Regions from separate parts of the Paenibacillus sp. FSL H3-0333 genome, predicted to be linked through region 1. Evidence: riboswitches for the same ligand, from Rfam matches in the RefSeq annotation. Region 1 holds a riboswitch; each other region holds the start of a gene.
The links. Region 1 has a riboswitch for cyclic di-GMP ahead of MHH78_RS33290 (transglutaminase-like domain-containing protein). Riboswitches for the same ligand answer to the same signal wherever they lie in the genome.

Region 1 (10,140 bases):
TCAAAGCTTGCTTACAGCTCCCCGAGGCAGTTTCGTTGTTCGCCACGTCCTTCGTCGGCTCCTGGCGCCTAGGCATCCTCCGTGTGCTCTTAGTAGCTTAACCAATGCGTTTTCCGTTAGGAAAACCGCTTAGCATCGCCATTAATTCAAAACTTGTTTACACAAGTTCAGCTTAAAGGAATGTTCTAAAACGCAAATTCGTTTCGGTATCCAGTTTTCAAGGATCAAGTTTCTTACTTGAGAGCTTAAACTCTCAAAACTGACCAACGAGTGAGTATTCGAACCCAAGGGTTCTATTATGGAAGCTAAGCTTCCGATTTGAATGTCTTCGTTGCAGAAGACGATTCTCCATAGAAAGGAGGTGATCCAGCCGCACCTTCCGATACGGCTACCTTGTTACGACTTCACCCCAATCATCTACCCCACCTTCGGCGGCTGGCTCCCTTGCGGGTTACCCCACCGACTTCGGGTGTTGTAAACTCTCGTGGTGTGACGGGCGGTGTGTACAAGACCCGGGAACGTATTCACCGCGGCATGCTGATCCGCGATTACTAGCAATTCCGACTTCATGCAGGCGAGTTGCAGCCTGCAATCCGAACTGAGACCGGCTTTGCTGGGATTGGCTCCACCTCGCGGCTTCGCTTCCCGTTGTACCGGCCATTGTAGTACGTGTGTAGCCCAGGTCATAAGGGGCATGATGATTTGACGTCATCCCCACCTTCCTCCGGTTTGTCACCGGCAGTCACTCTAGAGTGCCCAGCTCAACCTGCTGGCAACTAAAGTCAAGGGTTGCGCTCGTTGCGGGACTTAACCCAACATCTCACGACACGAGCTGACGACAACCATGCACCACCTGTCTCAACTTTCCCCGAAGGGCACCTGATGCATCTCTGCTTCGTTAGTTGGATGTCAAGACCTGGTAAGGTTCTTCGCGTTGCTTCGAATTAAACCACATACTCCACTGCTTGTGCGGGTCCCCGTCAATTCCTTTGAGTTTCAGTCTTGCGACCGTACTCCCCAGGCGGAGTGCTTACTGTGTTAACTTCGGCACCAAGGGTATCGAAACCCCTAACACCTAGCACTCATCGTTTACGGCGTGGACTACCAGGGTATCTAATCCTGTTTGCTCCCCACGCTTTCGCGCCTCAGCGTCAGTTACAGCCCAGAAAGTCGCCTTCGCCACTGGTGTTCCTCCACATATCTACGCATTTCACCGCTACACGTGGAATTCCACTTTCCTCTTCTGTACTCAAGTCACCCAGTTTCCAGTGCGACCTCAGGTTGAGCCCAAGGTTTAAACACCAGACTTAAATAACCGCCTGCGCGCGCTTTACGCCCAATAATTCCGGACAACGCTTGCCCCCTACGTATTACCGCGGCTGCTGGCACGTAGTTAGCCGGGGCTTTCTTCTCAGGTACCGTCACTCCGGTAGCAGTTACTCTACCGGACGTTCTTCCCTGGCAACAGAGCTTTACGATCCGAAAACCTTCATCACTCACGCGGCATTGCTCCGTCAGGCTTGCGCCCATTGCGGAAGATTCCCTACTGCTGCCTCCCGTAGGAGTCTGGGCCGTGTCTCAGTCCCAGTGTGGCCGTTCACCCTCTCAGGTCGGCTACGCATCGTCGCCTTGGTGGGCCGTTACCCCACCAACTAGCTAATGCGCCGCAGGCCCATCCCCAAGCAGCAGATTGCTCCGCCTTTCATTCTCTCCTCAGGAGAAAAAAGAAATTATCCGGTATTAGCTACCGTTTCCGGTAGTTATCCCAGGCTTGAGGGCAGGTTGCCTACGTGTTACTCACCCGTCCGCCGCTAAGTCTGAAAGGAAGCAAGCTTCCTCTCAAACTCCGCTCGACTTGCATGTATTAGGCATGCCGCCAGCGTTCGTCCTGAGCCAGGATCAAACTCTCCAAATTGGTATTTAGAAAGAGCGATTGCTCATTTTGAAACATCTGACGAGAATTTACATTCTCATTTTTGGATCTCACCGAAGTGATTTCCAGATACTCACTCGTTGTTCAGTTTTCAAAGATCAAGCTCGTTGTTAGTGTCGATGTCATCGTCACCAGCAACTCTTATAATATATCACGTCCATCTGAGCAATGCAAGCTTTATTTTTGAAATCACTTATTTAAGTAATCTCTCATTTCCTTTGCCGCTCCAACAACGCTTATTTATAATAACCTATCCTTCTATTAAAAAGCAACCTTTATATAAATAAAAATAACCCGCTTAATGACTAAGCGGGTTATTCTCAGATAATGCTATAGTTACAGCTATTCTTAGTAGAATTTCGCTGCAGTATATTTGCTTGCTGATTTGATCAGTTCAGTTGATGCTGTTTTCTTACCCAGACCTGCATCCACTGTAGTATCAATCGTCACCCATTTGCCATTCAGGAACACTTCGTTCCAGGCATGGTATGAAGTTACATAGCTTGTATTCCCCATAACCAACTTGGTTGGAATCCCTTCACTGCGGAGCATAGTAGCGAACAAGGAAGCGTAATCGTAGCAGATACCCTTATTGGTAGCCAGTGTGTTGTCGTTGTTCGGAATATAATCTGTGCTTACGCTGTTGGCCAGAGAGTAGTCATATTTCACGTTAGCTACGATGTAATTGTAGATAGCCTTAACTTTGTCTGCATCTGTGGTCAGACCCTTTGTAAGCTGTGCTGCCTTTTGAACGGATTTATCGGAAGAACTCCACTTTACATTCTGTACAGAGCTCAAATATACGGCATTCACATTGCTCATTGAGAGAGATACAGTCTCGGAAGATAGTACCTTGTATTTGTTACCGGTAGTATTCTCAAGAACGGAGACCTTGTAAGAGCCATTACCTTGTTGCAGCGGGAACGTCTCGGTCGGTTTGGAAGTGTATAAGTTGTAAGTATAGCTGTTATTGTCCTTGGTAATCATGAGCTTCATCTTCTTGTCTTTAGGAACATCGTACGAAACCCCGATAACCCCTTGATCAAGTTGTCCAACATTTAACCAGCTTGAATCTGCATTAGCAGCTTGAGCAGTGCCTGTCTGCACGGAAGTGACGATCACAAAAAGTGTAATCAGCATTAAATAAAACTTCTTCATGGATAAAACCCCTTTCGGTAGCTGGCTGCCATTCTTACGGGAAGGCCCTTTAGCTTTGCGTCCCTACCTTTCGATAGGTTTGCCGTTATCGTATAAGCTTTATCTGTCCAATCTACTGCCACATAATGACAGATTCAGAATGAAAACAAACAAAAAAAGCCTCTTCATTCGGTAACTGGCTGCCATCCATGACGGGAAGGCCCTGTAGCTTTGCGTCCCTACCTTTCGATAGGTTTGCCGTTATCGTGTATTAGCTTTCATAGTTATAGCTTACCATATCTCAATCTATTAGCAAGACCCAAATCACTAGATTCCCGCAAAAATAGACTAAAATTTTATGTTTTTTGACCTTTCTCAGCATTGTCCTATGACAATCAGGTCAACTTTGCATGAATGATGAGTCTGTGGGTAGGGTTGACAAGCGGATCACAGGTAATGAGGGTCAGAATCTTATCATCATCCTTACCCTTCAGTACTGAAATATCGGTAGGCTCTACAATAGATACATCATATACAACATATTTGTATTCCTGTCCGCTTGTAATAACAGTAATGGCATCCCCTTTACCGACCTCATCCAGTCTGTTGAACAGCCGCCCTGCCGTTCTTGACCGATGTGCCGCAATCGCTGCATTGCCTACCGCGCCAATCGGAGCTGTCTCCTTCATATGCGCGGCTGCATGCTTCATATTGGTCTTGGTGGCGCCCTCCAGTACAGGCAGCTTCAGATCGATTTTATCGATTTCAATAATAGCGGTGATTTTGCCTCCCACTTCAAGCTCGGGCGCTGTAGTGGGAACCGGCTCTTCCGCACCAGACTCTTCAGCCAGCAGCTGGGTGACTTCCGCATAAGGCTTGCTCAGATCCTGGCTGGCAGGAGCCGTAGCCGAAGGAACGATTTCACTATAGGCCTGTTCAGCCTCTTCCAGCAGCTTCTGCTGCTGACGGTCCTCGTACCATTCGCTTCCTTTGGGGTAGAGCATAATCAGGACCCCGGCAAGTATAATCAAATAGGATAACTTCCGCATGACAATCGCCTCCGCAATATAGAATAAGTGCTTTCCTCCGAAGAATACGGGCAAGATATACGCTCTCTTTAAAATACCCACTTCCGGCTTCCAAAAAAATTAATGATTACTGTAACAAAGGTAACCAGCACCTTGGCCATCAGCACCTGGACGCCCAGCCGATCAGTCAGCAGATGAATCAGCAGCACCGAAATGCCCAGCACCAGCAGATTCAGCACAATAAATCTCACCAGCTGCATCCGGTCAAAGCGGCCATCCCCGCCTCTGTCCCTTCCCTTGAAGGTCACCTTTTTATTCCAGAAAAAGCTATTGGCCGTCCCGGCACTGTAGGAAATAATCTGTGCAGGGGTGTTAAGCATGCCCAGGGAATGCAGCAGGGTAAATACTGCAAAATCAATGAACGTGTTAAGCAGGCCCACCGCATTGAATTTCAGAAATTGGATCATGCCTGCGCGCCAAGCCTTATCTTGCATAATCGCTTGCCTTCCGCGTGTCTTCGGCCTCTGCCTCCGGGTAGCCTCGGGTCTCGCGTACGATATAAAGCGGTCTATCCTTAGATTCATCATAGATCCGTCCGATGTATTCCCCGATCACGCCCAGCAGCATCAGCACAATGCCGTTAAACAGCAGGTTCACCCCGACAATGGATGCCCAGCCCGGCACAGTCCAAGAGGTGAAGACTTTCTGGAATAAGACCAGAAACAGGTAGATGAAGCTGGAGAAGGACAGGAAGAAGCCGACATAAGAGGCGATTTTGAGCGGCTTGTGCGAGAAGGAGGTGATTCCGTCGAGCGCAAAGCGGATCATTTTTTTGAGCGGATATTTCGTCTCCCCGGCGAAGCGTTCCTCCCGCACATATTCCACCATGGTCTGCCGGAAGCCGACCCAGCTTACCAGCCCCCGTACATAACGGTTCTTCTCCTTCAGGCCGCGCAGCACATCGCAGACCTTACGGTCGATGAGCCGGAAGTCCCCGGTATCTGTGGGAATCTCCACACTGGTCATGCTGCTGAGCAGACGGTAAAAGATTTTGGCTGTCACCTTCTTAAAGAAGGTCTCTCCGTGGCGCTTCAGCCGCTTGGCATAGACTACCTCATAGCCTTCCTTCCACTTGGCGATCATCTGCAGGATGACCTCCGGCGGGTCCTGGAGATCTGCGTCAATCACCACAACAGCCTGGCCTTCAGCATAATCCATACCCGCCGTAATCGCCACCTGATGGCCGAAGTTACGGGAGAAGTCAATCAGCTTGACATGCTCATCCCTATTACTGATTTCGCGCATAATCTCAGCCGTACGGTCCCGGCTGCCGTCATTGACGAACACGAGCTCATAGGAATCCCCGCACTCATCCATTACTTTTTTGAGCCGTTCGTAGGTTATCTGAATGACTTCCTCCTCATTATACATGGGCACAATTACACTATATCTGGCCTTCACAAGGGTTCCTCCTCAATTTATTGTAAGCCACAGCTTCCTTGATGCGCTTCATCAACATCAGCTTTGAGCAACTATGCGGCTCTTACAGTTCCCCTCCTAGAATACCCAGGAAGGGAACCAGCGAAGTACATGAATGATATAACTGCTGTTCACCTGCATGCCGGACAATACCGGATAGAACATTACAAACAGAATGGCGGCGGCCGCAACATAGGCGTACCGCAGATATTTGGCACCCTGGAACCTGCCGTCAAGCAGCTTCAGGATGTACACAATAGATAGAATCATAAACGGCACCATCGCAAAGTAATGGTACAGGAAGGTCTCACGCGGCACAAGCATCCACGGAACATATTGTGAGAAGAAGCCGATCCAGATCATATACAGGCTCTTGTCCCGGCGCTTCAGGGTGAACCATACAGCCGCCAGCATCGTGAAGATTCCTGTCCACCAGATCAGCGGATTGCCCATCGTTACTATGCTGCTCGCCTTGCCTGCAGGCAAGCCTTCGCCGCCGCTGAAGAACCACACCGGACGCTTCATGAACGGCCACTCCCACCAGGAGGAGGCGAACGGATGTGTAGCTACAAGCTGACTGTGATAGTTGTACATATTCTTCTGGGCATCAATCAGCCCCTTAACGGTGAAGCCCTCTGCCGACGCAGATAGTGAAGGAATGAAGGACAGGCTGTATATGATTCCCGGAATGATGACGAAGAATCCGATGCAGCTAGCCAGCGTGATGATCGTGTTCTTCCAGAAGGACTGATCTGCAGTCCGGCAGGCGGCTTTGAGCTCCTGACCGCTCAGCTTGCCTTCAGCCAGCAGGCGTCCGGCAGCCTTGTATTCTCTGTAGCGTTCAATGAGTACCAGCGCAAGCATAATAGCAAGTCCTGCGCCTCCGTAGATCACGATCCACTTCGAAGCAACCCCGATGCCGAAGAACAGGCCGGACCAGAACAGCGGAGCCAGTGTGGTCCGCAGCGGCACCCGGTAGAAATTCATCGTGAAATACCGCTGCATGAAATAGAACATCAACATAATGAAGAATACACCGTACACATCGATGGTCGATATCCGCGTCTGGGTGAAATGCATGAAGTCCAGAGCGAATAATCCCGCTGCCAGTGCAGCATAGGTGGTCTTACGGAACAACCGAATCGCCATGATATAGATCAGCGGCAGCATCGCAATCCCGAACAAGGTGCCGATGATCCGCCACCCGAACGGATTGACGCCGAACAGCTCCATCCCTACCCCGATCAGCAGCTTGCCAAGCGGCGGATGCGTGTTCTCATAAGGAACAATATTATGATAATGCTCATAAGCCGTACGGGCATGATAGATCTCATCAAAATACGTACTGTTCATGAAATTAGAGTTCTTGGGAATGACGGACTGCTCGTCAAACAGATTGGCCGGCGTTCCTCTTTTAGCTGCTGCTCCCGAATCGGGTGTCACGCTTGCTATCGTCAGAGGAACCTCCGGTGCCCCCTGCTCATAGAAGGCCATCTCATTGAGGGTGAAGCCTGGAGACGTAACCGAGAGCTTGACATATCTTGCAGATACGTTAAGCGGCTGGCTTTTCCAGATGAAGACATTGCCCACATCCTCGCTTACCTCAAGCGGGCTGCTCCAATTATCAGGGGTCTGGCTGAATTCCAGCTGAAACTTCCCTGTTCCGACACCGCCGAACACATTAACCCGCTCCAGTTGATGGGCCTGCCCCAGATCCACATAGAAGCTCTCGCCGCTGGCTGCTGGCTCCCACAGAGTCTCAGGTGCCTTGTTATCTCCCAGATGATAGAGGGCAAGCGCCCCGTATAGCACGGTGATACCGAGCATCCAGATCCAGTCTCTGCGCTTCAGCTTCAGCGGAGAACGGCGCTCAGCAGGGGCAAGCGGCTTGATGCCTTCTGCAAGCAGCAGATCTGCTGCGTACGCCTCCTTGGGGGTAACCGGCTCAGGCAAAAGCTTCGCAGTTCGGCGGATATATACATCGTATCCAATATAGAGCAGATATATCGCAAGAATGATAGTGGTAATAGCTGTAACCAGAACAATGCCGTCAGCCGGCGGATTTCCGCCGGTATTCAGATACGCCAGTGTATAACCAACATTGATGTACTGGGTCAGGGAGAACCCGAGGAACAGGGTCAGGAACCGCCGGTCCCGGCTCTCCATGAAGGCGAATAAGGACAGAATCAGTACCGGATACAAGTAACGCTCATGCATTTTGGTACCGAATACGAAGACAATCGTGATCAGCACCATAGCGATGAAGTAGGACTTGGAGAGATCCTTGCGGTCCTTGGTATTGAAGGAATAATAAGCAGCAAGTGCTACTGCCACCAGGATGAAAATAAAGCCCCATATACGATACGGTATGCCGAGCCAGGTCACATCCAGCGCCGACCACATCGGGTCAGTCAAGGCATACAGATTGAATGCATTCACTGTGGAATACGGATAGGAGGACAGTGTGCTTTTGTAGAGGTTAATGAAGCCTGCAAAACCGCCGTTGTTCCAGAAGAACGGGGCTGCGAGGACAAGGAAAATCCCCAGTCCGTACAGGGCGCCCAGCGCAAGCTGCTTCCAGGCCCGGTGATGGTAGAAGGCAAGCAGCAGCACAGGTGTGAAAATCAGCGCCTGCGGCTTGATTAATGTAGCGACGGCAAAGAAGATCGCTGCACGTACGAAGCGCTTATCGACAACCCCGATCATACTGAGCAGCAGAAAGATGAGGAAAAAGGAATCCGCCTGCCCCCAGGCTGCCGAATCCATCAGCACAGCCGGATTGAACAGGAACAGCATCATCAGCCCCATAGCCAGCCCGGAGCCGAGCCTGGTTCGCGCGCTCTTATAGATAATCCAGCCAAGCACCAGATCCGAGAGCATCGCAGGCAGCTTGAAGAGAACCGTCTCGGCACCTGACCCGCCCGCAAAGTTAAACAATCCGCGCAGCAGGCTAAGCAGGTATAGCACATATAAGTACCCCGGCGGGTAATCGGCGAAATAACCTTCCTCATAGAATTTGCCCGGTCCAAGGTCGGTCAGACGCTGGCCCCAGGCCATGAAGGTGTTCATATCATTCTTATAGCCCTGTGCCGTAAGGCCGATCCAGATCCGCAGGATGAATGCCGCTCCAAACAAAACGTACAGCCAGCGGGTGTAGATTACATCCTCCTGTCTCAGCAGACGCTCACTGCGGAAGGCTCTTGTGTACAGAAAAGCAAAGAACAGGCAGAATACTCCAGAAAGCAGCAGCAGCTTGGCCGGAGACACCTTATGCGGCACTTCCTCCGGCTTGCTTCCGCCGTCCGCATCTGCCGGGGGAGCCTGGGCGCCGCTGTCCAGTGAGATGATATTCGATCCCTCCGGTACTGTATCCAGCTTCTCTACGGACAGATCATCGAAATAGGCCTTACCCTGAATCAGATTGGCATAGCCGCCCAGCGCAGCGCCGATTCCGATCTCGGTCTGCTCCTTGCCGGTCTGGCCGATGAACTCCAGACGCTGCCATTCACCGCCGGTATCGCTGGTAGCGGGATAACCGCCCCCAATGCCTACCGGGAAAATATTGGCTCCGATTCCCCCGCCTGCGGTGCTGGCTATTTTGACGTATCCAGAGATTCTGTAATAGCTATCCGGCAAGACGGTAACGGTCTGCACCCACTTCAGGTGATTGGGCTCCAGATTCTCAATAACCGCCGCTTTGCTGCCGGAATGAACCTCTTCCGACTGAACGGATATGGAGCCCGCCGCATCTCCGGCAATCCACATGTCCTTGGTCCAGCCTGCCGGTGCCCCCTCTTCGCCTTCTTCAAAGCCCGGGTTCTGCAACAAATTCCCTTCGGCATAAATGCTTGTTACAGGAAGAATAAATAATAAGAGCATTAGTATAACGGTTGCCGCTGCACGTACCTTCTTGGTCATCGTTCTACCCTCACCTCGTCAATGTTAATCCAGCCATTACCGCCGGTTATGTATACTTCTGCCTGTATCCCCTGCTCCAGAGTGACCGCAGGAAGTGTGACCTGTTGATAGGCTTCCGCCGCAGGCAGCTCTGTCTCTGCAAGCAGCTTACCGGCTGCCCGGATGCCGATCTTCCCGCCGCTGCCGCCGCTACTGGACATGACGGTCAGTCTGTACTCACCGGCTGATGCAGTGAAAGCCTGCGAAACGATGTTCTCCGTTCCGGGATCAAGATATGCCAGCTTACTCCCGGCGAAGGGGTTGTTGACAGCAACTCCCGTTCCCGCAGAGAAGGACCAGCCCGCCGTCCCTTCTTCAAATCCGCCATTCACAAATTTAAATGCAGCAGTCTTGGGTGTATCTTGAGGCCCGCCATTCTGTTCACTGGTGAGCATTACGCTGTAGTTGGCAAAACGCTTCACTCTGGATCCGGCGCTTGCCGCAGGCGGCGCAGCAGTATTCGCATAGATATATGCGGCATTCGCAGGCACCCTGTTCAGATCATCAAACCTGTATCTTCCAAAGGAAGAGACGCGCTGAAAGGCCTCTCCCGGATTGGCATACTGAACGGACTTCAGGAAATCATGCGGGCTGATCTGTTCATAG
Region 2 (10,140 bases), 7.6 Mb from region 1:
GGTAACCTAACCGGGGCATTCTCAAGCTGAATATGATGGAGGGATCACATTGCTGAATGCGCTACCCCTTAACCGGCGCGGCATACCCGCCAGCCGTATCGCCCTGGGCTGCATGGGGCTGGGCGGCGGCTGGGACCGTGAACCGGTCACCGCTGCGAATATGAAGCAGGGACATGAGGCGCTGGACGCGGCGCTGTCTATAGGTATTAATTTTTTTGATCATGCGGATATCTACACCCGGGGCAAGGCGGAGAAGGTGTTCGGGCAGATCTTCAAGGAGCGGCCGGGGCTGCGCGGGGACATCCTGCTCCAGTCGAAATGCGGCATCAAGCTGATGGAGCCAGGCGATATCTCCAATAGCTTCGACCTCTCCAGGGAGCACATTCTGTCCAGCGTCGATGGAACTCTCGCACGGCTGGGCACAGAGTATATTGATATTCTGCTGCTGCACCGCCCCGACCCGTTAATGGACCCTGAAGAAGTGGCGGAAGCGCTCCATCAGCTCAAGGCCTCCGGCAAGGTGCGCCACTTCGGCGTCTCCAACATGAGCGCCGCCCAGATCCAGCTGTTACAGACTTATTGCGACGAGCCGTTCATTGTCAACCAGCTGCATATGAGCCTGTCCCGGATCAGCTGGGTTGACGCCGTACTCAGCGTGAACCGCGACCCGTGGAAGGACATTACATTCCCGGAGGGCACCATGGAGTATTGCCGTGCCGGGAACATCCAGCTTCAGGCCTGGGGCCCCCTGGCCCAGGGACTCTTCAGCGGACGGCCGCTTGAAGGCCAGCCGGAGAATGTTGTGAATACAGCGGCCATGGTACAGAGACTTGCTAACGAGAAGGGCACAACGTCCGAGGCTATCGTGCTGGCTTGGCTGATGACCCATCCCGCAGCCATCCAGCCCGTCATCGGCACCGTGAATCCGCAGCGGATCGCCGCCTGTGCAGACGCAGACCAGGTAGAGCTCTCCCGCAAGGAATGGTATGAGCTGTACGTCACCTCGCGCGGGGAGAAGCTTCCTTAAGGGTGTAGTTTGCTGGAGATCCGGATTATTGGGCAGGTACACTGAAATTGAACAGGTGCATCGGAGAGGGTACTATCCTTTTATGGACAGTACCTTCTTTGCCGTGGATTACACTAAACCCCATCGTTTAGCCAACTGGTGCCTATCCCTCACCGTCGGATTGTGTTGCGGCCAACACCTTGTATCCTCTGCTTTCGGCAGATTCAGGTGCACTAGTGCTCCTCATTTCCGCGTATCGCCCACTTTCGCCCCATTCAGGTGCACTAGTTACTCTCCCTACCCTCCCAGCCACGCCCGCCGACCGTTCTTTATAAAGAACATTTGTGAAAAACAGCGATATCGGCAGATAAATAGAGATATCTAATACATTTCGTACTTTATTGCGAACATTACGCTGAAAATAACATTTTTCTTTTCTGAGCAGCGCGGTGTATGATTTGCTTACGATATCGTTCTTTATTAAGAACGAATATAACGAATTATTCATTAGCAACTCGAGAGGGGGCTTAGCTATGTACCCCAGATCTGCCAAGCGGCGCAAACGGAAAACCAGGAAGCTCGGCCTGCGGATTCTGCAATCGGGTATGGCCGTATCTGTGCTCCTGATGTACACCTCAGGCCAGATCGGCAGCACCTATGGAGAGTTCAACACCTCCCAGGAACAGATCAGCTCCATCGGGCTGTGTTCGGTTTTCCCGGGTCAGATTGAGCAGTTGTTGTCGGAATTCAGCGGGCATCTAAACACCGTCATAGAGCTGAAAGCTTCCCTTGGCAGCCATAGCATCAGCGGAGTGTATAACACCTCAGTCGCTGCCGGAGAGCTGTCGCTTGCAGAGCTGGATCAGGCTGCGGATGAACTCTCGTCCGAGCTCACTCAAGCTGGCAGCGAGATCGACCTGCTGGAGAAGCAGCTGAGCTTCAATAGGACGGTCTGGCAACACATTCTGCAGGAAATTGGCAATGCAGCGGCCATTCTGCACAAGCTTGGAGGATATATGGTGAACCTCGATCCTAACTGTCTGGAAATCCGTGATGCCCAGTTCTTCGACCAGATTCAAGAGAGCCTTCATCAAAGCGGGATTCTGTCGGAATCGCTGGCAGAGACGTTAAGCGGAATTGTGCAGTATCTTGGCTCGATTCATGATATCGGCGGATCCTTGCCCACCGGCAATCCGGACCGCGTCTTGCTCCGGCAGGATGACTACAGCTTCCCTGCTGAAGAGCCTATCCTCTCATTCGTAACCAGCGCCTACCAAGCAGATTCGCAGGTATCCCCCGCGCTGCTGGCCACGTATGAGCAGTTGAATACCGAATTAACGGCGTCCAAGGATACCCTGTTCTCCACCATCCATACCTTACAGGAGCGGCTCACAGAAATCGCTGAAGCCAAAACAACCCTTGAGGACAAAGCGAAGGCACAGCAAGAGGAAGAGGAACGCCTGGCGCTTGAAAAGGCCGATAAAGCCAGAGCGGAGGAAGCCCAGCGGCTCGCCATAGAGAAGCAGAAGGCTGCTGACGAAGCGCTGAAGCTGGAGCATGAACAAGCACAGAACCAGCCGGCCGCAACCAGTCTTCCTGACAAAAGCCAGCCGGCAGAGGAGCCTGCTCCCGCAGCGCCTGTAGAGGACAATCCAGTCCCCACAGCTTCAGCAGCAGCAGAAGCTATTCCCACTGCCACTCCGGCGTCTGAGCTTCTTTTACCGGAAGCAACTCCAGATCCATTACCCGGCAGCGTAATTCCAGGCACTGTAATGGACGGCGCGCAGCCTGCTCCTACAGTTACACCGGCTCCACAATCTGAACCCAGCAAAGGCGGCGAATAAGATGCGCATCCGAAAAATAGTCAATACGATAATTTCCACTCTGATTCTTATAGTGTTCCTGGTGCTAATCACAGCCGTTGTCATCTCCAAAGCCTCCGGCGGCGAGCCCTCCTTCTTCGGCTACCAGATCAAGACGGTATTATCCGGCTCCATGGAGCCCGGCATCCAGACCGGTTCCATTGTGGCCATTAAGCCGGGCGGGGACATGACCCGGTTCCAGAAGGGCGATGTGATCACTTTTCTGAATCCCGATAACATTCTGATTACCCACCGCGTGGTCGATGCCGAGCTGAACAGTGCTCTGGGGGAAGCCAGCTACACCACCAAGGGCGACAATAATGATTCAGCCGACACCGCAGCCGTCAGTTCCACGAATGTGGTCGGTGAGTACACCGGCGTGACCGTCCCCTATGTGGGCTATGCCATGAGCTTCGCAGTCTCCAAAGCCGGAAGCGTAGTGCTGATGATTATTCCCGGACTGCTCCTGCTTCTCTACGCGCTGTATTCTTCCTGGAAGGCCGTTGCGGCACTGGAAAAGAAGAACGCCCCGTCATCCGCAGCCAGCAGCGGCGGGCCGGATACTCTGACTGACCTCGTACAATGATCAATTGTTCTCTCCCGTTTACGAAACGCGGAGCCACAATACAGCTTGCCGGAAGCACCGGCTATGCACAAAGCAGACTCAAAAGAGAGGGATGAACAAATGAACGTCAAAAAAACATTAGGTCTCGGCGTTGTATCGGCAGCATTAGGCTTAACCCTGGTCGGCGGAGGCACCTTCGCTTACTTCAGCAGCACTTCTACTTCCTCAGCTTCTTTTAACAACGGAACCCTATCATTACAATCTGATCCCTCCGTCATTGTTAATCTCAGCAATCTCAAGCCGGGCGATACCGTCTTACGGGACTTCAAGCTCAAAAATGACGGGACGCTCAATATTCCCAAAGTGGTACTGCGCACCTCATCGGCCATTACAGACGCCCAGGGAGACAACGGCTCCCATAATTTCAAGGATGATATTATTGTGACCTTCCTCGTGAACAAGGATAAGAAGGAATCGCCGCTCCTGGTCATCTCGCTGGCCGATCTGGAGCAGGAGAGTCCCGATCTGGTGGCCCGGGGAATTCTCGGAGCGATCTTAGGCGGAGAGAAGTCCGGCATCAAAGCCGGTACCTCGGATAACCTGACCATCCAGTTCGCCTTCAAGGAGACCCTCCAGCCGCAGAACTATTATCAGGGCGACACGCTTGCACTGACTCTGAATTTCGAAGCCAACCAGGAAAAAGGCACGCTCAAATAATTCCACAAAAACAAACCATTCGAGGAGGAAATAAATGATGGGTATCAAAAAAACATTGGGTCTTGGCGTAGCATCGGCAGCACTGGGCTTGTCTTTAATCGGCGGGGGCACCTTCGCTTACTTCAGCTCCACAGCTACCAGCACGGCAACCTTCGCAGCGGGTACGCTGAAGCTCGGCTCTTCCTTCAATACTCCGGTAGCACTGACGAATCTGAAGCCGGGAGACTACACCGTCCGCACCTTCACCTTGTCCAATGACGGCACACTGGATATCAAATTCCTCAAGCTTGCCACCACTTACACCGTGACCGATGCCAAGGGCGATAACGCGGGCCAGGATCTCGGAGACCACTTCAAGGTCAAGCTCCTGGATAATACGTACACCGGCGGTTCACTAAGCGGTCATGTGCTGTCCGAGATCTCCCTGAAGGATCTGAAAAACACCCCCAGCTACGATCTCGTAGCAGCAGGTGTACTGCCAGGAGGGATTGCCGCCGCCGGGTCCAAGACCTTCAAGATCGCCTTCGAATTCGTAGACAACACGCTCGATCAGAACATTTTCCAGGGTGACGGCTTAGCGCTGAACTGGACCTTCGATGCTCTTCAAGGAGTGGGAGAAGCCAAGTAGATCAGGGGCCGGCCTATACAAGTGAACATGGCTTTGCCGTCCTTTTATTAGGAAGGCAGCGTTTTAGCAATCCATCAAGACGGCATATCCTCCCTCATCCGGGCCGGGTATGCCGTTTCTTTTTCCCCGTTGCCGGGTTCAAGATTTTTGTCCGTTTTGCGGATTTTTGTTATACTGACAAGAGAAAACGGCTTTGCCGGCCTTTGAACGGGCGGTACCGTTTCAACGAGAAGGATAAGGAGAATGTATATCGCGAAGCATATAACTTCTTATTTTTCACCAAAAAAAGTACGGAGGGCGTTGTAATCGTGTCAGATACTATGGGAAGCCGCATCCACAAACTCCGGCTGGAGAAGGGCTATTCGTTATCCGAGCTTGCCGATAAGGCTGATGTGGCGAAATCATACCTCAGTAATGTGGAACGGAACATTCAATCCAACCCCTCCATTCAATTCATCGAAAAAATCGCTGACGCGCTTCAGGTATCCATTCATGCACTGTTGTATGGCGGACTGGCAGAGACGGAAGAACAGGCTCTGGACGGGGAATGGTTCCGGCTGGTTCAGGAGGCCATGGCCTCCGGTATAAGCAAACGCGAATTCAAGGAATTCCTCGATTACCAGAAATGGCGCATGGAACAAAAGGACAACTAGACGAGCATTATATGCCACAGGGAAGACTCCGCACGGCAGGGAGGCCGCCTTCGGCGAAGGCAGCCTTTCAAGCGGCATACAGAAAAGGCACAGCGTACCGGTACGCTGTGCCTTTTCTGTATGTATCCGAACAATGATGACCGCCCTTACATCGCCTGGAGCGCCTTCTCACTTAGAAACCGGCGGATATCCTCCGCCGCGATCCCCGCCTGCTTGGCAGACATCAGCAAGTGCACCCATTCTAAATCCAGATCTACTGCCTGCAGCTCGTCATTCCCCTGGTTGGACATATCCAAGAAATCTCCTCCTAGAATTTTCGCGTCCCCAGGCAGTCCGGCCATCATAGTAGTATTGCTACTTTGTAGTATTTCTACTTTAGATCCGAGACTTTGTGCCCCTGTCTTTCGGCAGGTTTACCTTTTACTGGACCCTTTCCATCATGAAAGGATCTGGCAAGAATCGATGAAACCGTTCTCCGCAATAACATTATACAAGATCATATGCAATTAGTGTGTCGTTTTCTGGAATTTTTTTATGAAAAAATGTGAGGAAACTTAGCTGAAATTGCCAGCGGCTTGTATAAATATTTCCAGTTCCAAGTTCAAACACTAGCTAATAGTTTAATTATACTAAAGGGAACCCCATCCGCCCCGACTTACCGCTTCACGCAACATCGTATAGAGACAATTACCCATTTGTATGTATAACGGGCTGTTATATGTGTTTTTTCTATTTATGATAGTTCCGTATGAATACTGTAATGAATCATGCCAAATTGCGAACGGATTGACCGAAAGTATGAATTGATTACCCCGCCGGAAAGTAGCACAATAAGGTGAGAATGAAACCGCAAACATTTGCAGCTCCGCCAAGTGGCACACTGGATGCCTCGCGTGGAGTTTATCCGTTAGGAGGACCTATTCATGGCAGTCAAAGAGCCCTATAACGACACAGTATGGAGCAAATACTACGGCCCCAACCTGGGCTACATCCAAGAAAGATATGAGCAATTTGTCAAGGACCCCTCTTCTGTTGAACAGCATTACCGCGATCTCTTCACCGTATCCGGCCCCCCTCCACTGGCACCCGATGCCGAGAGGGCACCAAGGCCTGCCGTATCAGCAGATGCCGAGTGGCTCAAGAAGGCTGTCAAGGCCTCGAAGCTGATCGCCAATATTCGAATATATGGCCATATGGCCGCAGACATTGACCCGCTGGAGCGCAGCACGAACCCGATGGCCAAATGGCTGGAGCTGGAGACCTACGAGCTTACCCGCGAGGATCTTAATGCCCTGCCCGCTTCGCTGATTTGGGATAATGCCCCTGCGGATGTGCATACCGCGATGGATGCCGTCCACAGAATGCGCCAGGCCTATACACAGACCATTGCTTATGAATTCGGGCATGTGCATGATGAACGCGAGCTGCGCTGGCTCAACAGCCAGGCGGAATCGATGACCTCCCCGGCTCCGCTGAATAATACAGAACGCAAAGAGCTGCTGAAGCGGCTGGTTCAGGTGGAGCATTTCGAGACCTTCCTGCACAAGACCTTCGTCGGCCAAAAGCGCTTCAGCCTGGAGGGCAATGATGCCCTTGTGCCGATGCTGGATGAGATTGTGCGGGCTGCCGCGCATGACGGCGCAGAGCATATCCTGATGGGTATGGCCCACCGCGGAAGACTTAATGTGCTGGCCCATATTCTGGGCAAGCCTTATGATATTATTTTCTCAGAGTTCCATCATTCGCCGAACAAAGAGCTGTTCCCTTCAGAAGGCTCCATGGGCGTGACCTACGGCTGGAGCGGTGATGTGAAGTACCATCTCGGGGCTGACCGTGCCGTCCGCGAAGGCGAGACCGTACGTACCCGGATCACGCTGGCCAATAACCCGAGCCATCTTGAATTCGTCAATCCTGTAGTCGAGGGCTTCACACGCGCCGCACAGGAAGAACGCAACGCTCCGGGACTGCCTAAGCTGAACACAAGCAAGGCTATGGCTGTGCTGATGCACGGCGATGCAGCCTTCCCTGGCGAAGGTATTGTCGCTGAGACGCTTAATATCGGCAAATTGCAGGGTTATCAGAATGGCGGTACCGTGCATATTATCGTCAATAACCGGATCGGCTTCACCACAGAGAGCGAGGATTCCCGCTCCACCCATTATGCCAGCGACCTGGCCAAAGGGTATGAGATTCCGGTCGTGCATGTCAATGCCGATGACCCGGAAGCCTGTATTGCCGCAGTCCGTCTGGCCAGCGCTTACCGCCATATGTTCAAGAAGGACTTCCTGATTGATCTGATCGGCTACCGGCGCCACGGACATAATGAAATGGATGATCCCGAGACGACCCAGCCGATTGTGTACGGCAAGGTGCGGAACCACCCTACTGTGTACCGCGCTTATGCAGAACGCCTGGAGCGCGAGAAGGTAATCACAGCCGATGATCTGAAGAACATGATTGCCGAGGCGGAGAGCGTCCTCCAGCAGGCCTTCGATCAGATGAAGGAAGGCAAGCAGAAGAATGCGGAGTCCAAAACCGCCGTCGCGCTGGATAACAGCAGTCCCCAGCAGCGTCCGACAGCCTTCCCTCTGGCCGGTCTGCAGGAGATTAACCGCGAGCTGCTGCGCGTACCGGCAGGCTTCAAGGTCTATCCGAAGCTGGAACGGATTCTTCAGCGCCGCAAGGATGCGCTGAATGACGGAGAGCGGGTAGACTGGGCGCTGGCAGAGACACTGGCCTTCGCTACCATCCTGAAGGATGGCACGCCGATCCGCCTCAGCGGACAGGATTCACAGCGCGGCACCTTCGCCCACCGCCATCTGGTGCTGCATGACAGCGAGAACGGCGAACTCTATTCTCCGCTGCATCAGCTGAGTGATTCCGGCGCTTCCTTCGGCGTCTACAACAGTCCGCTGTCCGAGGCCTCTGTCCTCGGCTTCGAATATGGTTATAACGTGTTCGCACCGGAGACCTTCGTCATCTGGGAGGCTCAATATGGCGACTTCGCCAATGCCGCTCAGGTTATTATCGACCAGTTCATTTCCGCCGGCCGTGCCAAGTGGACGCAGCGCAGCAATTTGACGATCCTGCTGCCTCACGGCTATGAAGGCCAAGGACCAGAGCACTCCAGCGGCCGAATGGAACGGTTCCTTCAGCTCTCCGCCGAGGAGAACTGGACTGTTGCCAACCTGACCAGCGCTGCGCAGTATTTCCATCTGCTCCGCCGTCAGGCCGCGCTCTGCGGACAACCGGATGCCCGGCCGCTGGTGATCATGGCGCCGAAGAGCCTGATCCGTAACACGCGCAGCACCTCAGCCGGAGCGGACCTCGCTTCGGGCACCTTCCAGCCGGTTCTTCCCGAGCCGCTGCTCGGCAGTAAGCCGGAAGCCGTGAAGCGCCTCGTGGTATGCAGCGGCAAGGTGGCCATCGACCTGCAGACGGAGCTGGAGGCAACGCGCGGACAGGACTTCTCCTGGCTGCACATTTTGCGCATGGAACAGCTCTATCCGTTCCCGGAACGCGAGCTTGGCGCTCACCTTAGCAGCTTCAGCTCTCTGGAGGAGATCGTCTGGGTGCAGGAAGAACCGAAGAATATGGGCGGGTGGACGTATGCCGAATCCCGGCTGCGCGCCATCGCACCGCAGAAGGTCACTGTCCAGTATATCGGCCGTCCGGACCGTTCCAGTCCGGCCAGCGGCTACGCAGATGTCCACAGCTTCGAGCAGCGGCGCATTGTCCGGGAAGCCCTGAAATTGAATGCTGCAGTGCAAGCACCTGTACCGTCTTCCTGAGCACAGCAAGGCGGTCATCCGATATCACGCACACCACTATATTTGGGGAGGTACGGCCTGTGTCCGAGATAAAAGTACCCGATTTGGGCGAATCGATTTCCGAAGGAACGATCTACAAATGGCTGGTTAAAGAAGGCGACACTGTCGGCCAGGGAGATGTGCTTGCCGAGCTTGAGACCGACAAGGTCAATCTCGAGATCAGTGCGGAGGAGGACGGCGTCATCTCCTCCATCCTGCGCCAGGCGGGCGAGAACGTTGCCGTTGGCGAAGCCATCGGCATCATCGGCAGCGCCGCCGGGGCAGGTGCTGCCAGCGGGGGCAAGCCTGCAGCAGATAATGCACTGCAGAGCGGCAGCGCGCCTGCTGCTGCCGCAAGTGCCGCAGCGGCTGAATCGGCCGCTGCGGTAACGGCTCCAGCCGCCGCCGAAGGTGCGGCGGCAGGCACTGCGGCCCTGGCTTCGCCGGGGGCGCGCAAGCTGGCGCGGGAGCGGGGCATCGACCTCGGCGAGGTCAGTGCCCGCGACCCAATCGGCCGGATCGGTCAGGCCGATGTGGATGGTCATGGCGCAGCGGGGCCGCAGGCCGCTGCGCCAGCAGCTCCGGCGGCCGTGCGGCCGGAGCCGGCAAAGCCCGCTCCGCAGGCAGCGGGCAAGGCGCCGCACGCCGAGGACGGCAAAGCCACCGAGCGCAAGCGCATGTCGCGGCGGCGGCTGACGATTGCCAGCCGCCTGGTCGAAGCGCAGCAGACGGCCGCGATGCTGACCACCTTCAACGAGGTGGACATGACCGCCATTCTCGACATCCGCAAGCGCCGCAAGGATGCCTTCAAGGAGAAGCACGAGGTCGGACTCGGCTTCATGTCCTTCTTCACCAAGGCCGTCATCGGCGCGCTCAAGGCTTACCCGATGCTGAACGCCG
Region 3 (10,140 bases), 1.4 Mb from region 1:
GGGAGTCAGGCAGGTTAGGGAGAGTAGAGAGCGCCAATACGGCCACCCAGTCTCCACGCTCAGTGCCTTGCTTCACTCTGATTTTATAGAGATGGTACTCTTCTGCTTGCAGACCGGTATGATTGTAAATGGTATCCGCACCGTTATCCAATACTTTGCCATCCACTTCTATTTCATATCGTGCATTCGCTGCAACAGTATCCCACGACAGGGTAATCGACTTGTTTGTCACTACCGCTACTACATTTGTTAAGGATTCTGTGTTTATTCCTGCAGGCATGGTAGCCATGGTTATCGGTTTCGACCATTCACTTGTTCCGCTAATATTAGCGGCTCTGATTCTATACGTATGCTTGGAATCTGCAGCGAGCTGGTCATGCACGAACAGGTTATCCTTTACAGTGATTATAGTTCCGCCATCCACTTCAATATCGTAACTATCCGTATGAGGAACGGTGCGCCACGATGCAGTAATCTGACTCTCATCCGCGGTCGTCATTATGTTCGTGGGCACATCCGGTATTTCCGGATGAGTGGTTACATCCAGAGGAGAGCTCCATTTACTTTTCCCGCCTATATTAACTGCGCGAATTCTATAGGTATGACCGCTAAGTGCATCTAATCCTTCATGGGTATAGCTGGTCAATTGTTTGTTGTCGATAATTAGCCCGTCCACTTCAATCTCGTAGCCGCTGGCCCGTTCCATCTCATCCCACTTCACAGTTACCGTATGAATATCCTGCACTGCTGATATCTTCGTGGGAGTCTCTGGCGGATTAGGCCATGTCTGCTGTACGGCAGGTACGCTCCATTCACTCACTCCTCCTAAGTTACCTGCTCTTACACGATAGGTATGATCCGTTGAAGCTTCCAGATCTTTGTGCGTGAAGGAGTTGAGGGTGCCGTTGTCTGTCACAACTCCATCGGCTTCCACTTCATACCGCGTAGCATGAGGAACTAAATCCCAGGTCAATGAAATGAACTTCTGCGAAGGAACCGTCAATAAATTGACAGGAGAAGCCGGCGGTTCGGGCAGTGTCATCTGAGTAAAAGCCTGACTCCAGCTACTCGTACCTCCTGAATTGATAATTCTAACTCGATAGGTGTGCTGAGTATTCGGTAATAATCCATTGTGAGTATAAGAAGTGGAGGCTCCATTATTGATAATTGCTCCCCCTGCCTCTACCTCATAACCTAATGCACCTGCTGATGGGGACCATGTTAGCTTAATCCATTGCTGTGAAGCTTCCGCAGTAATCCCTTCAGGTGCAGCGGCTAATGTAGTTCCGCTTGCCGGACCTCCGAACGCTGTCTCTAGCCCTTCATTATTCCTTGCCTTCACCTGGAAGGAGTACGAAGTATTTGCTGATAAGCCATGGATAACTACTGTCTTGTTAGACGGGGTAAACCATACAGGTGAAGAAGTAAGAGTACCGGACGAATTAATATACGTAGTACCCATCTGTATCAAATATTGGGTTGAAGCGGTGTTCAGATCATGAAGCTGCAGGAATAGAGAATTCTCGCCATTTTGCTGAAGAGATAGGGATGGAACTTGCGCTCTCGTATAGACATTTTGCTCATGGACTGCGATATTCCCTACTTTATCTCTCGCTTCAATCTTCGTATACAATGCGGTATTGGAGGTTAATCCTGTTGCCGTAAAGCTTGGATTTGTGGTCCAGCCGCTCGACTGACTTCCCACTGTGTAACGATAAGGTACGTTATCCAGCCCAGATACAGCATCTGCCGCTGTTCCCGATACTTGAACCTGTGAATCTGAAGAAATAATATTGATATTTCCAATCACAGGTGGTGATTTATCTACAACGATGGTAACCGAATTCTGGGTGGTGACTTTTCCGTCGCTGGCGGTAAAGCGGATGGTATGGCTGCCTTCGTATAGATTTGAAGTGTTTAATACGTTGAATGAAACAGTTTGGCCTGATGTTGTATTCGTTACTGCTTTAACCTCTCGAGGCTCTGTGTCGGAATCTAAATAGTATTTTATTTCAAGTTGATCCCCATTAGGGTCTGCAACTCTAACTAAGGGTATGAAATTGGAGCTTCCACTTATAAATTGATTGCTTGAATTCAAAATATCAAGGGTAGGCTCACTATTCGGAACAAGATCAATTTCAAAATTTCTTCTTCCATAAAATTCTTTATCTCCCTGCCAATTGTATCCATCACTAAAAGTTTTCGAAAAAAACGCACTCCATAATAGTTTTGTTGGAGGTTCATCTAACTCCATTTGAATTGGATTTATAACACCTGTGCTAGCATCAATAATTGCGTCAATAGTACGATAATTACTACTATGGACAGTTTCATAAGAGGCTTTAACCAGTTCATACGATAAATACCCATAACCGTCTTGGTTAGGATGTTTTAATTGCATCCGTGCAAACATATTAATAAATGTAGAAGTGTTATAATACATGGTGTCGGTATTGAGAGACATTTTTAAATTGTATTGAGCCGGAACTACTCTAAGGGACATTTTTTTTGTCAATTTATTATATTGAATATCAGTTATAACTGTCTCTTGAAAATCTCCGGATAACCACCCATGCGCATCATATGTAATAATTTCAGATTTCTCATACCAAGCAGGAATACGCACATCCGCATAGGAAACAATATCAGTATTTGAAGCCTTGACAACTTCATTCCCTGGAAACAATCCCGAAATAAGGATAATTAACATTAATGCCATGAAAATAGTAATAGATTTTAAGAATATATTTTTCATAGTTTTCCACTCTCACCTCTATAAAATCTACTCTATGGTATAGGTTACTTTAGTAAATTGATTCGTCTTCGCATTGAAAATAATAGTGTTCATCGCAGCCTTATTGCTCATTTGTACGCTGAAGACAATTTTCCCCGGTTCAAACTGGATGATATTCACTGGTGTTCCTGCTATACTGCCAGTCTCAAGCTCCATGTCTGGGGTCTCTGCCCGCAGATCCATGACCTCAAGATCATTGGCATTATACGTGACCGTAACTCTGCGCTCAGACTTGTCACTTTTATAAGGGATGATCATTACAAAATTGAGCTGAGTATCCTTTTCCGGCTTGATTGTTACTGCAGGAGTCGTTGTTTTCTTCAAAATCTCTGACCAGTCGCTCGTCGCTCCTGCATTCTTAGCCCGAACGCGATAAGCGTGCATTGTATTGGGCTCAAGTCCGCTGTGTTTGTATTCCAACTGGTTGGAATTTGAAACGACTTGTCCATCTATCTCCAAATCATAGCTGGACGCGTCATTCACGGAATCCCAGGCAAGCTGAACGGAATTCACCGTCACTTCACCTCTAAGATTCTTAGGCACCTCTGGTGCTGTAACACCAGTAACAATGGTAGTCCATTCACTCCAATCGCTGACGGCCTGAGTGTTCTTGGCCCGTATCCGATAATTGTGCTTAGTGTTAGGCAACAAACCGGTATGCGTGAAAGCCATCTTGCTGCCATTGTCAATAATTGTACCGTCCGCTTCAATTTCGTAGCCGGTAGCACCCTTAACTGAATCCCAGGATAATCGGATTTGATTGCTCTTGGTCTCCGTCTTTACATTTCCCGGAATCCCGAGCACTGTTGAAATCGTCAGAGGTTCGCTCCATTCTCCAAGAAAGCTTCCCTGCTTCGCTCTGACCCGATAATTATGCCAGGAATAGGGTTCCAATTCAGTATGCTTATAGGATAACGATTCTTCATTATTCAGAACCTCGCCATCTACCAGGAGATCATAGCCAGTCGCACTCTCTACCTTGTCCCACGTAAGTTCAATACTTGTATTCTTGGCTAATGCCTTCAGATTAGATGGTTTGCCGAAGGTCGTGGTTGCAGTTACGTATCCGCTCCATTCGGCTGCTCCTGCCGCATTAACAGCTCTTACTCTATATTTGTGCGTGGAGAAGGGTGCCAGCTTCTTGTGGATGTAGAGGTTATCCGAAATGTTGCGAATCGTTGTCCCATCCAGTTCAATATCGTAACTCAGGGCACCTGCAACTATGTCCCACGTTATGGTGATTTCGTTGCTATTCGCTGTAGTCTGAATATTATTAGGAACTCCCGCATGAGTAGAATAAACAATTGTTTGGGTCCAGCTTCCGACTCTGTTCTCATTCTTGGCCCGCACTCTGTAGGTATGCTCTGAATTCAACGGGAGCTGTGAATGAGTGAATTCAAGCTTCATTTCATTATCCAGCACGTCCCCATCTACCTCGATGTCATATCCTGTGGCCCCGGCCACTTTATCCCAGGTCACATGAACTGAGGTTCCTTCGACTTGCGCTATAAGGTTCTGGGGAACTCCAGGCGAAGTGTACACTGTAATGGGATCGCTCCATTCACTGATTCCATCATCATTCTTAGCACGTACACGATAACTGTGCTCGCTGTTAGATTGCAGGTTGTCATGTATATACGAATGATCCATGATGCTATTACTAAGGGTTCCGTCTATCTCCAAATCATACGAGGCAGCCCCTGATACAGCATCCCAGTTCAGATGAACAGACCGCTCGTCTGCTGTTCCCTGCAGCTTGGAGGGGACTCCAACCAGAGTAGTCTTCGTAACCACTTCGCTCCATGCTCCTGCTCCGCTGCTGTTCACCGCCCGGATACGGAATACTTTGGGCATGTTCGGATTCAGATCATTCTCCTGGTAAGTTAGCACCGGTCCTATATTCTTTGTGCTGTTATTAACCTCTATTTCATAACTGGTGGCCCCGGTTACCGGCTCCCATTCAAGAGTAATCGTATGGCTTGTTGCATTCATTTGAATATTCAGTGGTGCAGCCGGTAAGGTCCAATAAGAAGAAGTTATTGACCACTCCCCTTTGATGTCGCCACTGATTGCCCGAATACGATAGAAATGTTCGGTTCCCGGACTAAGCTCCTCCTTGGTAAAATCAGGTTCACTGCCGAGGACGGTAACCTCCTTATCAAATTCCACCTCATATCCGTCCGCATTGAACAGAGAAGGCCAGCCCAGTGTAATGGCTGAGTCTGTTGCACTTGCATTTACTGCAGGTATAGAAAAAGGTCTTAAAGATACAGAGGGCACCACTTCACGAATCTGCTGCCCGCTCTCCCAGAATAAGCTGGCCTGAGGATTCCCTATATCATTAGCGTATTCCATCTTCAGGTCATATTTTTTACCGGCTTCAAGCTGGATCGTGCCTTGCTCCACATGCTGCTTCGCTGTCCAGGCATCGACCAGGAGCTGATCATTCACCCAAAGTCTGACTCCACCTGACGTTTTAACCGAGAAAGTATATTGGTCAGTATAGTTAGGTTGAATCTGCCCAGTCCATCTAACGGAGAAGCGCTGGTCCGCTATTCCCGGCACACCCAGAACAGGTTGGCCAGCCAAAGAAATAGATTCATCTACTTTCACGGCCTTCTTGCCCGTGAAATCATTATTGCTGTAATACTCAGCCTTAAGGCCTGACAGAACATACTTCAATAATGTACGTCCTGCTTGCTCATTCCCCGTGTGAATTACAGGTCTTTGATTCGAGATGACATTACCGCCAACTGCAAATAATCCGCCTGTGTTGATATTCAAATGATTATTTATACTGACATTGTCCCGGACGAATAGATCTCCCTGGGCTACATTAAGTTCTGCCCTTGAGTTATTGGATACCACTTCTCCTACAGACATTTCCTCATCAACATTCATAGTTACCAGAGTATTGATGTTCATGTTGCCCTGTACTAATACCCGTTTCGCCGATAGATCCAGAGAGCCGTTGTTGTAAACCAAAGAACCGGCAAACAGCTCATTATCTACATGAACATTAGAGTTATTATTTAGATGCACGGTTCCCTGTACCCATAGGTCACCAAGATTCACATCCTGCGCAGGGTTGATAACATTAACATTCAACTCCGTATTTGCATTTAATCCTCCATGAAGGATTAACGATCCGTAAACTGTTATATTCAGACTCCGGTTCGTATTGATGCCATCTGCGATTAAGATGACAGGCTGTTCTTCACTTCCGAACGTAACACTCGATTCTAGATTCATCTGCCCAACTGCTATTATTGCAGGCTTGTTGCTGTTTGAGCGGATAGAGCTTTGAATCGTTTCAATATCAGCATTTCTTATTGCCACTGCATTTTTGCTAACCTGCTGTATTTGTTGTCCGATGGATTCTATTTGTTCGCGGATATGCCGGGAGATCTCTCCCTGCAGACCATTTACCCTGATAAACGGCGGAGCGTTATGTATATTGGTCATACTTCCAGACAGAAGAACTTTGTCTCCGGCAACCTTATTGGGTTCAAAAGGCAGGCGGATTTGAGGCGGGATCAAAGTGGGAGTGTATGTATTCACCAATGAAATATCTATGCTATTTAGAGCAGTCTCAATTCCAGTAGCATTGATTTGACTTAAAGTCAGTCTTCCATCTTCAACAGCAACCTTCTTCTTGATCGTTTTATACTGCCCTGCTTCAAGAGACAGTCCCTCCATCAATTTGACATTCTCTACGGCAAGTGAATTGTTGCTGCTGTATACAGAGTCACCTACGGTTACTGAGACTTCATAAGTACCATTGTCTAGCGCAATTTCCCACTTCCCATCCGGATGGATTCGTGTCAGGCTGCTTATGCTGGAGTCGTCGTATGTATCTCTTGAGACGGTTGCATCAGTATGATCTATGTTCCAGCCGTAGGAGTATTGGTTTTTGACGCTAAAAACGGCTCCAGAATCTGCAAGCTCCCCTTCCTGTACGGGAGTTTCAGCGGGCTGAAACCGGATTTTGAGCATACTGTCCTGTGCGGAAATTTTCATCCCTGAGAATTCCATAAAAGGGGCGAGAAATTGAGCCAGAATAATAAAACACAGTACCTTACATATCAAGCTTTTCCTATTTGTCATAAAAGACCTCCGCTCAATTAAAAAATCATTTAAAAAAGGGCGCAAAAAAACCACCGGAAAGAGCGGCCCGGCTGCCATTCACAGAGGGGTGTCCCCCTCCCTGTGATAAGGCCCGTGGCTTTGCGTCCCTGACTTTCGTACAGGTTTGCCTTTTTAGTTCTAATGGTTAATTCAAGAGAAATCATGTGTAATTCAATTCAATTACAATCTGTACTTACCTTGGCAATAATACCCTATATTTGAATCATATAATATTGTTATTTTTGTGAACATTCCAATTCAGCAACCCCCGCACCACCACCCAGCTCCCCAGCGGCGCGGCACCCAGCAGCAGCATGAGCAGAGTAATCGTCTGCGGGGACTGGTCCAGCGACAGTACGGCGATGAAGATCAGCAGGCCGAGGAGGCGGCCGCTCATCAGGCTAAGTTCCCTGAGCACTACCAGTTCCACGCGTTTGCCGGCGCTCTCCTCGGACACTCCCATCAGGTCGAAGCTGGTGGACAGCATCGGCAGCATGTAGAGCGGCAGGCAGAGCGAGGTCCCGATTCCCATGATTAGGAGGGTGGTAAGGTTCACCTTCCACAGCAGCGGAAGAAGGAAGGCGATGAGCAGCAGACTGCCTGCCAGCATACCGCCGAGCCGGGCACGGGGCTTGAACCATCTGCCGGCCGCATAATAGCTGATCAGGGAGACGGCGGAGGTCAGCAGGGCGAACTGTCCCAGCTTGCTCTCCTCCTGTGCTGCAATGTAGACGAGCAGACCGATGAGGAAGGAGAATACGCCTTCCCGCATGCCCTGGAACACTAGCGCTGCCGCCACTGGACGCCAAGAGCTGCGTCTGCGGGTAAGCTCGCGCCAGGGCTCCAGCCAGAGATAGGCTTCGCCGCGCGGCCGCTTACGCAGGCCGAAGCTGAGTACAGCAGCAACCCCATAAATACAGAGTGACAGTATGAATACCATGCGGTATCCCTGCCCGCCATGCCAACGGGAGATCATCCAGCCGGATACCCAGGGTCCGGCTATTCCCGTCAGGGAACCCAGCAGGCCCATCCACCCGTTATAGTAATCGCGGTTCTTGGCATCCGTAATCTCGAAGAAAACAATATTGAACGCCAGCCAGTACAGCCCGATGGATAGCCCGAGGACCCCGCCCAGCGGCCAAATGTAATGAATCGCGTCGCCCCGCAGCCACAGCACCAGCAAATAAAAAAAGCCCGATACGGCAATTCCCAGCCGTAGGGCATTCATTTTGTTACGCTCTTTCACCCACTTGCCGCCCAGCCAAAAGCTGAGACCCACGGCAAGCTGCTGGGCCACGGTGAACCAGCCGATCATGGCGAAGTTCTGCCGGCTTTTCCACAGATATACGTTGAGGAACGTTCCTGCAAGCACTGTAGCCAGAAGGTATAGCCCGCCTACAGCCAGCAGCAGCGCCGCCTGTCCCCGTTCTGAACCTCTCATGCTTAGCCCTCCCTGCTCGTCCTTAGACACTTCATCTTTCAATATCATGTCCAGATGGCAGGGAAAGCATGAATCCGATCTTTATTCGGCGGAGGTGCTGAGATTGCGGACAAGCTGGATGCGGTCTTCCTGCGCCAGGCTGTGCTGCACATGGAAGCAGGAAGGACAGACGTACAGATTCAGCGCAAAAGGAGGCTTCAGCACAGCTGCACCGCCCAGCGCTTCCGGCGTTGCCGGGGTGAACCCGTCCACCTGCTGCGTACCGGAGTGAAGCATCAGCTCATGGCATTGCGGACATTCCGGCGCTTCCAGCTGGGCAGCCAGAATAGCGGAGACCTTGTCCTCATAACGTTTCAGATCATAGTCATCGCCGAACTGGCCCAGCGTACCCCATACAGGCACCACGCTATCCTTGTCGTCGTCATCCCACAAATTATCGTCGCTGATCTCTTCCTCCCCGGAAGCTTCCTGTGTATCCGGCTCTTCATCCTCCAGATCCTCTGCACCTATCGTCACTGTGCGGTAGCCGCTCAGCTCGTTGTTGCAATGAGGACAGGTATCCTCGGGGCCAAACTCCTCATCCCATACAATCTCGGTATGGCACCATGGGCAAACTGTTGTCTCCATCTGTATAATCTCCTTCGTTACTCTCATTCAATTCAATTCACCATTAAATATATAATGCCGGCCGCTAGAAAAGCCAGGGCGGAAATAAACAAAATCCGAACCAGAATCTTCATCATTCCTGCCCCCTATTCAGAATATGGCCGCGCCGATAACATAGGACAAGGATATGGAGAGCAGCATAGCTGTCAGTCCTACGGCCCGGTTATCCGCAGCAATCTCTTCATCAATTGAAAAGACCGGAGTAAAAAACTCGAACAGGAAGTAAGCCAGCAGCAGCAGCAAAAAGCCTACAACCGACCATTTCATCGTCTCATAGATGGATGCCCCCGCTTCAATGCTGAAGCGTAAGATGTTGCAGATTCCGAAGATTTTGCCTCCGGTTGCCATGGCTACGGCCACATTCCCCTTGCGGATCTCTTCCCAGCAGTTGTATTTCGTCACCATTTCGAAGAAGGACAGGAATACGACCAGCCCCAATATGGCGACAGTGAAGTAGCCTAGCAGCGCCCCCAGCGGATGTTCCAGCAAAAGATCAATATTATCCTGCACACTTTTCCCTCTTCCCTGCCGGACTATGGGCGCTACTCCAGTTCAGCTACCGTCACACCCGCGCCGCCTTCATTGTAGTTCCCGAGCCGATAGCTTTTGACATGCTTGTGCTTGCGGAGGTATTCCTGTATTCCTGTCCGCAGGACTCCCGTCCCCTTGCCGTGGATAATAGAGATCTGCCCCAAATTGCCGAGAAAAGCTTCGTCGATGAAGCGGTCCGTCTCCATTATCGCCTCCTCCAGGTTCGCTCCGCGCAAATCAAGCTCATTACGGATATTCTCATCGCGTGTACGCTTGACCGTTGTCGCCCTGCGCAGAGCCGGCGGAGGAGCATCCGGTGCGGAAGCCAGGAACTCCAGATCACTCAGATTGACCTTCATCTTCATGATGCCGAACTGTACAACAGCTTCCTTGGTGCCGCTCAGCTCAACCACAAGGCCCTTCTGATTCACATTCGCTACCTTAACTTCATCCCCTTGCTGAATCTTGCGCGGCGCCTTGACCGTGCTGCGCGGCACAGCCTTCTTACGCGGGGCAGGCTCTGCTTCATCCAGCCGGCGGCGCGCTTCGATCAGCTTATGCTCCTTGACGGACGCGCCTT

Region 2: another riboswitch for cyclic di-GMP. It lies ahead of MHH78_RS00455 (anti-repressor SinI family protein); the one in region 1 lies ahead of MHH78_RS33290 (transglutaminase-like domain-containing protein).
Region 3: another riboswitch for cyclic di-GMP. It lies ahead of MHH78_RS27650 (fibronectin type III domain-containing protein); the one in region 1 lies ahead of MHH78_RS33290 (transglutaminase-like domain-containing protein).

The regions. Positions count from the first base shown of each region.
Region 1 is NZ_JBBODG010000001.1:7,652,835-7,662,974, forward strand. It holds rRNA gene MHH78_RS33280 (23S ribosomal RNA) at 1-103, opposite strand, end outside; rRNA gene MHH78_RS33285 (16S ribosomal RNA) at 355-1,915, opposite strand; gene MHH78_RS33290 (transglutaminase-like domain-containing protein) at 2,282-3,091, opposite strand; cyclic di-GMP riboswitch class I at 3,105-3,185, opposite strand; cyclic di-GMP riboswitch class I at 3,259-3,340, opposite strand; gene MHH78_RS33295 (class D sortase) at 3,466-4,119, opposite strand; gene MHH78_RS33300 (GtrA family protein) at 4,188-4,592, opposite strand; gene MHH78_RS33305 (glycosyltransferase family 2 protein) at 4,582-5,559, opposite strand; gene MHH78_RS33310 (glycosyltransferase family 39 protein) at 5,656-9,495, opposite strand; gene MHH78_RS33315 (hypothetical protein) at 9,492-10,140, opposite strand, start outside.
Region 2 is NZ_JBBODG010000001.1:98,747-108,886, forward strand. It holds gene MHH78_RS00425 (aldo/keto reductase) at 50-1,027, shown strand; gene MHH78_RS00430 (hypothetical protein) at 1,540-2,850, shown strand; gene sipW (signal peptidase I SipW) at 2,852-3,454, shown strand; gene MHH78_RS00440 (TasA family protein) at 3,554-4,150, shown strand; gene MHH78_RS00445 (TasA family protein) at 4,188-4,778, shown strand; gene MHH78_RS00450 (helix-turn-helix domain-containing protein) at 5,099-5,431, shown strand; gene MHH78_RS00455 (anti-repressor SinI family protein) at 5,578-5,721, opposite strand; cyclic di-GMP riboswitch class I at 5,756-5,859, opposite strand; gene MHH78_RS00460 (2-oxoglutarate dehydrogenase E1 component) at 6,355-9,222, shown strand; gene odhB (2-oxoglutarate dehydrogenase complex dihydrolipoyllysine-residue succinyltransferase) at 9,282-10,140, shown strand, end outside.
Region 3 is NZ_JBBODG010000001.1:6,266,475-6,276,614, forward strand. It holds gene MHH78_RS27645 (fibronectin type III domain-containing protein) at 1-2,755, opposite strand, end outside; gene MHH78_RS27650 (fibronectin type III domain-containing protein) at 2,783-6,979, opposite strand; cyclic di-GMP riboswitch class I at 6,960-7,061, opposite strand; gene MHH78_RS27655 (MFS transporter) at 7,146-8,363, opposite strand; gene MHH78_RS27660 (hypothetical protein) at 8,445-8,990, opposite strand; gene MHH78_RS27665 (DUF350 domain-containing protein) at 9,120-9,539, opposite strand; gene MHH78_RS27670 (endonuclease MutS2) at 9,572-10,140, opposite strand, start outside.